2 regions of the Pseudoalteromonas sp. OANN1 genome follow, and region 2 is predicted to be linked to the other one. Evidence: predicted binding sites of a transcription regulator. Region 2 holds the regulator's gene; the other holds the start of a gene.
What was found. Region 2 encodes ArgR, which controls arginine synthesis, uptake and breakdown. Its sites were predicted from a motif close to ANTGAATANNTATTCANT; they were not measured.
Positions count from the first base shown of each region.

Region 1 (3,624 bases), on a different contig from region 2:
GCGTTAAGTTGATTTAATGGCTGTTTATCGCCATCAAGTACCGCCTCAACGTCAGTCATAAAAATAAGTTCTGCACCAAGTTTACTGGCGATAGCAGCTGCTGCTTCATCCGCATTCACGTTGTATAAATGGCCGTCAGCGCCAATACCTACTGAACTAACAACAGGCAACCTATCAAACTCCAACACTGCTTCAAGCATGCCACCTACACTCGCTTCACAGCTACCCACACGGCCAAGCGCTTTTAGTTTTTGAGTTGTGGTAAACCCTGCATCATATAAGCACAGCCCAACGGGCTTGAGCGTGGCGGTAATGGCGTCCGCCATCAGTTGCTTGTTAGCACAGCCTGCAAGTGCACCAACAATATAGGGCATTTGCTCTTGCGGACTGATCCGCAATCCTTGATGTTTTGCAGTAGCAAAACCGGCATCGGTCAGCCACTTATCAACCAGCGCCCCGCCACCATGAACAATCACAAACTGCTTGTGTGGTGCATCCTGTTGAATTTGCTTGATAGCTGAAAACAATGCTTGCGCTGCACCCTCTTGATTCAACACCGCGCCACCTAGTTTTATCACCCAAGTTTGTTTGCTCATGCTGATACTCCTAAACCTTGATAATGCTCAAGTCCCGCCGCCAAGTTCATACACTGTAATGCTTGGCCTGCAGCCCCTTTAAGCAAGTTATCAATCGCGACAACCACGATCAGTTGATTGCCCTTTTGCTGCCAACCAATATCCACAAAAGGTTGATTTTCAACGGCTTTGATTGATGGAAGTTGACTCCCCTTTAACCTGATCAGCGGCTCATCGGCAAGCACCTGGTAAGCGGCATCGACTTGATTTGGTGTGACATTTTCTTTCAGAGTGACGTAGATCGTTTCCAAGATACCACGCTTAAAACTCCCTAAATGCGGCGTAAACAACACTGGGTGTTCAAGGTATTTTTCTATTTCTGGACTATGTCTGTGCGTAAACAAACCGTATGGTGCAAGAGATACTTCGCAAAAGTGTGTGGCGACATTCGCTTTTCTTCCTGCGCCGGTAACACCAGAAACAGCATTGATGATAACTGGCTGCTCTGTTATCAGATCAGCTTGTTGTAATGGCTTAAGTGCATTGAGTGCCGCAGTCGGATAGCAGCCCGCGACCGCCACTAACTTTGCCTTTTTAATGGCATCGCCATACCATTCAGCTAACCCGTATTGCGCTTGCGCTAACCAGTCTTGATGTGGGTGAGAAAAACCGTAGTAAGTTTCGTAGTCTTCATTGCAAGATAAACGGTAACCTCCAGATAGGTCAAAAACCCGTTTGCCCATCTGTAAAAATACCGGTGCAAGTTCTACGCTAACCTTGTGATCCGTGCATAAACACACATAGTCCGATGATTGCTCTATCAACGAAAAAGCTTGCTCATTTAAGGGTTGCAGCTCAATATCTAGCAAGCCCGAATATTCTGGATATAAATCGCTGATGAATTTGTGTTTGTCTAAGCTTTGCTCAGATACAAAGCAATGCGCAAGTGTGAAGGCAGGATGCTTGACAACCAGCTTAGCAAGCTCAGCGCCACTGTAGCCGCTCGCTCCGATTATAGATACTTTCAACATAGTGTTCTCAAGATTAAAAAAGTTTGATTTGGATTGGTTCTGCTAGTTGTTGAAGTCAAATCGTCGCATTGCTGTTCCAAAATATATTTATGCTAAAAAAGTGAATTGATATTCACTCTAAACATCTTTATATTTTTATGCAAGAACTTTGAATAAGTATTTTAGGAATTTTTATGAAATTACCCGCTTTTATGGAAATGTATCAGCAACTGATCGCCGCGCCATCTATCAGTGCATTAGAAGAAAGTCTCAACATGAGCAATCAGAATGTGATCCATCTACTCGCGCAGTGGTGCGAAACGTTAGGGTTTATCGTTGAAGTAACAGAGCTTGAACATGCAAAAGGAAAATATAACCTAATTGCAAGACGAGGCAGTGGCGATGGTGGATTAATGTTGGCCGGCCACACGGATACCGTGCCATTCGACGATAGCCGCTGGCAATTTGATCCTTTTAAATTAAGCGAGCAAGATAATAAATTATATGGTCTTGGAAGTATTGATATGAAAGGCTTTTTTGCTTTCGTATTGAATGCAATCTCAGAGCTTGATGAATTACAGCAAAATGCTCCTATCATGATTTTAGCCACCGCCGATGAAGAAACCACTATGGCTGGAGCTCAGGAAATCGCAAAACATCCAAGCTTGAAGCCGGCGCGCTGTATTATTGGTGAACCCACCGATATGGTGCCAGTATTTACCCACAAAGGCCATATGACGACCGCCATCCGCATCGTTGGTCGCTCAGGTCATAGCTCAGATCCAGAGCGCGGCTTAAATGCCATTGAAATCATGCATCAGGTGATTGCAAATTTATTAAAGTTAAGAGAAGAATTAAAGAATAAATATTCAACGCCACATTTTGCTATTCCTTACCCAACTTTAAACCTTGGGCACATTCATGGTGGCGACAATGCCAACCGTATTTGTGGCTGTTGTGAACTACATATTGATATGCGCCCTTTGCCTGGTCTGAGCATCAAAGAATTACAAGCCATGCTCACGGCAGCAATGGCACCCATCAATACACATTATCTTAATAGTGTCTCGGTTATAGATATGCACGAACCCATTCCGGCTTTTACCGGCTCAACGGATTCTGCTTTGGTGAAAATGGCTGAGCGCCTGTCAGGACAACAAGCAATTGCTGTAAACTATTGTACCGAAGCACCATTTCTACAGCAGCTAGGTTGCGAAACTATCGTTATGGGACCGGGTTCGATTAATCAAGCACACCAACCCAACGAGTTTTTAGCAATGGAAAAAATCCAGCCAAGTCAGGATATTATTAAGCAGCTAATAAGAGAAAGTTGCTTTGCTTAGCGGATTGGCGAGTTCATCACTTCACGTTCAGGCAATGAAATCGCTGTAATGATATGTAATTGCCATATTCACAGTCTGCACTATACCTAACTGCATTGCAGTGATGGTTGAAGATCCCGTCATCGCTGAGCGGTCATGACAGGGATCATAGTGCGGGCGCCAAATCAAAAGTAGCTAGAATTAGTCGAGGTGCTCGCAAGCAATTTAGCGAGGATATAACCGTGACTGAAACAACACCACCAGACCTATCGCAACCGTTACTTATTGATCCAGTCCAGAGCAGCCCAGCAGCTCCAACCACCAGCTTAGGTCCACTGCAACGTTTGGTCGGCACTTGGACTAACCAACCCTTAGCCAACTCAGGATTGGGTGGCCCCGACAAACCATTTTCTTACTGCTTAATGCCACTACCTCAAGAAGCCAGCTATATTCTTAAAAATTTCTCCTATTATGAAGAGCTTACTTTCTCAGCCATCCATGGCACCGCACCAAATCGAGGAGGATTTGGTACCCAGGTCGCTAATACCTTATTTTACGAACAAAGAGTTTATTTTGCAGAAGGTCCAGCGAAAGATCAGCTAGTCCATGCGGAAAATGGTTCGTTGTTGTATTTATCAGATGCAAAGCAATTACTTGGCCCGTATGGCAATGGTGAAAATCCAGGGCTTGGCAACGAAACCGTACCAAACAGTGTGG
Region 1 covers NZ_JAMXSE010000007.1:11,065-14,688, forward strand. The annotation lists gene argB (acetylglutamate kinase) at 1-596, opposite strand, end outside; gene argC (N-acetyl-gamma-glutamyl-phosphate reductase) at 593-1,603, opposite strand; gene argE (acetylornithine deacetylase) at 1,780-2,928, shown strand; gene NH462_RS08075 (heme-binding protein) at 3,150-3,624, shown strand, end outside.
Region 1: the regulator ArgR is predicted to act here: its motif matches at 1,706-1,723, upstream of argC (N-acetyl-gamma-glutamyl-phosphate reductase).

Region 2 (3,624 bases):
TTTGACAATGTACTGCTAACCCCACACGTTGGTGGTTCTACCCAAGAAGCACAAGAAAACATTGGTGTGGAAGTCGCGGGTAAGTTGGCAAAATATTCAGATAATGGTTCAACAGTCACGGCAGTTAACTTCCCAGAAGTTTCTCTACCTGAATTATCAAACCGAAGTCGTTTATTACACGTACACGTAAACCGCCCAGGCGTACTAACGCAAATCAACCAAGCGTTCGCTCAGCACGGTATCAATATTGCGGCGCAATACCTACAAACGGATGAATCTATTGGTTACGTAGTTATCGACGTCGATAGCGACCACTCTGAAGTAGCACTGAAAGAGTTAAGTGCGGTTGAAGGAACTATCAGAGCACGTATTCTTCACTAATACCAATTGAATTAATTCTCTAATCAATTTGAAGGGTGAAATAGCATATTAGCTTCGTTAAAAATTTCTCATTTAGAACAACTAAATAGCAAAATTTTTGCCTTGCTACTAAAGCTATTTCCCCGCTTCAAGATAGATCATTTACTTAATACAACTGGTATAAGAAGAATCACACATAAAAAAACCAGTCGCTGTGAAGTGACTGGTTTTTTTGTATCAATTTGGCTTACGCCATGAAATCAACACCTTCTTTGATGTCTTTTTCAAGTGTCGCTAGCATGTCGTCTTTTGCTTTTTGCTCAAACGCGCTTAGCTCACCGTAAGGAAGTAACTTCTCTACACCGTTTTTACCAAGGATAACCGGCTGTGCAAAGAATGTTGCATCGCCTGTGTTACCTTCAACGTATGCGTACTCAAGTACTTCTTCACCTTGTAGACCTTTCACTAGTGAGAAGCAGAAACGTGCTGCTGCTGCACCCATTGAAAGTGTAGCTGAACCGCCACCCGCTTTAGCTTCAACCACTTCAGTACCCGCGTTTTGGATACGAGTCGTTAGTGCAGCAACTTCTTCGTCAGTGAACTCAACACCTTCAACTTGAGAAAGCAGAGGTAGAATTGTAGTACCTGAGTGACCACCAATTACTGGGATCTTAACTTCAGCAACGTCTAGACCTTTAAGCTCTGCGATGAAAGTTTCAGCGCGGATAACGTCAAGCGTTGTTACACCGAATACGCGAGCTGGATCATAAGTACCTGCTTTTTTGAACACTTCAGCAACGATTGGTACCGTGCCATTTACTGGGTTTGTGATGATACCAACAAGTGCTTTAGGGCAGCTTCTAACGATACCTTCAGCAAGTGTCTTGATGATACCTGCGTTAACGTTGAATAGGTCAGCACGGTCCATACCAGGCTTACGAGGCATACCAGCAGGGATAAGCACTACGTCAGCACCAGCAAGAGCTGGGTCTAGGTCGTCTTTACCATAACCCGCTACTTTTACCGCAGTTGGGATGTGAGATAAGTCAACTGCAACACCAGGTACAACAGGTGCAACGTCATAAAGCGCTAACTCAGAGCCAGCTGGAAGACCATTTTTAAGCAATAAAGATAGAGCTTGACCGATACCGCCAGCGGCACCTAATACAGCAACTTTCATTTGAATTCTCCATAATTTGAAGGTGGAATTGAGTGTGCAGTAAAGATAATGAAAAGCGCTGTTAAACACAAATTAATCACGGTTATTTTCGAGATTTTTTGACTAATGTCTTAAATAAAAGTGTAAAGATCGCGACACTTTGTACACTTATGCTTTACGACTGCCATTTTGGTCGCGCAAATTTGGGAATCTCGGCGGTTTTGTGTAGAATTTAAAGATTAGCCGTAAAAGAAGACAGACTATGCAGCCGCAAGAAAAACAAGAAGCACTGATCAAAGCATTTAAAGCCATTTTAAAAGAAGAAAACTTTGGCTCTCAAGGTGAAATTGTTGATGCTCTAAAACAACAAGGATTTGACAACGTCAGTCAGAGCAAAGTGTCGCGCATGCTGAGCAAGTTTGGTGCTGTGCGTACACGTAATGCCAAACAAGAAATGGTTTACTGCTTACCCGCCGAAATGAGCGTACCAACAGCAAAAAGTCCTTTACGTCAGTTAGTCGTTGATATTATGCACAACGAAATGATGATTATTATTCGAACCAGTCCTGGTGCTGCACAGTTAATTGCGAGGCTACTTGACTCATTAGGCACCGCAGACGGCGTATTAGGTACCATCGCTGGCGATGACACGATTTTTATTGCCCCTGCCAAAGTATCTGAAATCGACGTTACTTTAGATAAAGTAAAAACTCTGTTCGATAACGTTTAGTCTATTATTTTTATCGGTGCTAACTCACAGGTTAGCACATACTCTGATACTCTAGCTTCTACGAACACGCTTCCCGACTATCACGATAAACAGAATAAATTGCTTAACTTTACAGCAAAAAACGTTTGACATAATATGTCTAACTGTGGCAACTTTAGAAACACATGTGAGGCTTTCTCACAACGCATGGATGGTTTTTAAGCTGATTGACTAGCTTCTCGGATTTGTTTCCTACAGTGTCTCCGTCTTACCGGACACGAACGCTATTCGCTTCACTCAATCATCTCACATTCTATGATGCGGAACTCACCGCTTGATACACACAAAGACACCTTACGGCGCTGAGTGGACAATTCACTTACTTAACCGCTTAAAAGGAAATGCAAGGAACTAAGGATCAGCAATGGAATTTTTAAATACTGCATTTACGTTTCCCACTGTTATTTTTTCAACACTACTACTGATAGTGTTGTTGTTCTGGCTAATTGCTTTACTCGGTTTTGCTGATATCGATATCTTAGAAGGCGATGTTGATATTGAAACCGAAGGCGCAAGCTCTGGTTCTTTTTGGGAAGTCGCTTTTGGCGGCGTCCCTGTGAGTATTTCATTGAGTTTAATCATCGCGCTGGGCTGGATTGTCAGTATTTATGTACAACAGTTTTTTGCTTACCTACTAGGCAATGGCATTTTCTACTACCTGATGGGCACGGTATTTATGCTTGTTAGCCTCATTGCTGCATTACCACTAACCGCCGTCATTGTAAGACCATTACGACGCTTTTTCGAAAGCCAAGAAACCACATCAAAGCAAGCGCTGGTTGGGCTCGAATGCGTTATTGCAACATCGAGAGTTAGCAACACGTTCGGTCAAGCCAGAGTATATATTCAAGGAACAGAGCAACTCATCGAAGTGCGCTCGGATGAAGATAACACTTTCACACTAGGAGACAGTGCCTTACTTATCGAACATGACACCCTTACACATAGCTACACGATTGTGGCTAAACCTTGGTAATAGTACGGAAAATAACGGAATTTAGGAACGAGTTGGTATAGCTAATACCAGCTCAAACAATATAGCGCAACGCAGGAAAAAACATGGAATTTCTAAACAACCTCGGACCGGTGCTCGCAATCGTGGGCATATCCATCGTCATTATTTTTGCCATTCTACTTCTGATTGGAAAGTTCTACCGCAAGGTTGAACAAGGTCAGGCATTGATCATCAACAAGATGAAAAACGAGCCGGATGTCACGACTACAGGCGGCATTGTGCTACCTGTGATCCATAAAATGGAAGTCATGGATATTTCAACTAACCGCATGGTATTGGAGCGTCGTGAAAACAGCGGCCTGATCTGTAAAGACAATATCC
Region 2 covers NZ_JAMXSE010000008.1:63,206-66,829, reverse strand. The annotation lists gene serA (phosphoglycerate dehydrogenase) at 1-381, shown strand, start outside; gene mdh (malate dehydrogenase) at 608-1,540, opposite strand; gene argR (transcriptional regulator ArgR) at 1,782-2,249, shown strand; gene NH462_RS09040 (OB-fold-containig protein) at 2,653-3,264, shown strand; gene NH462_RS09035 (hypothetical protein) at 3,348-3,624, shown strand, end outside.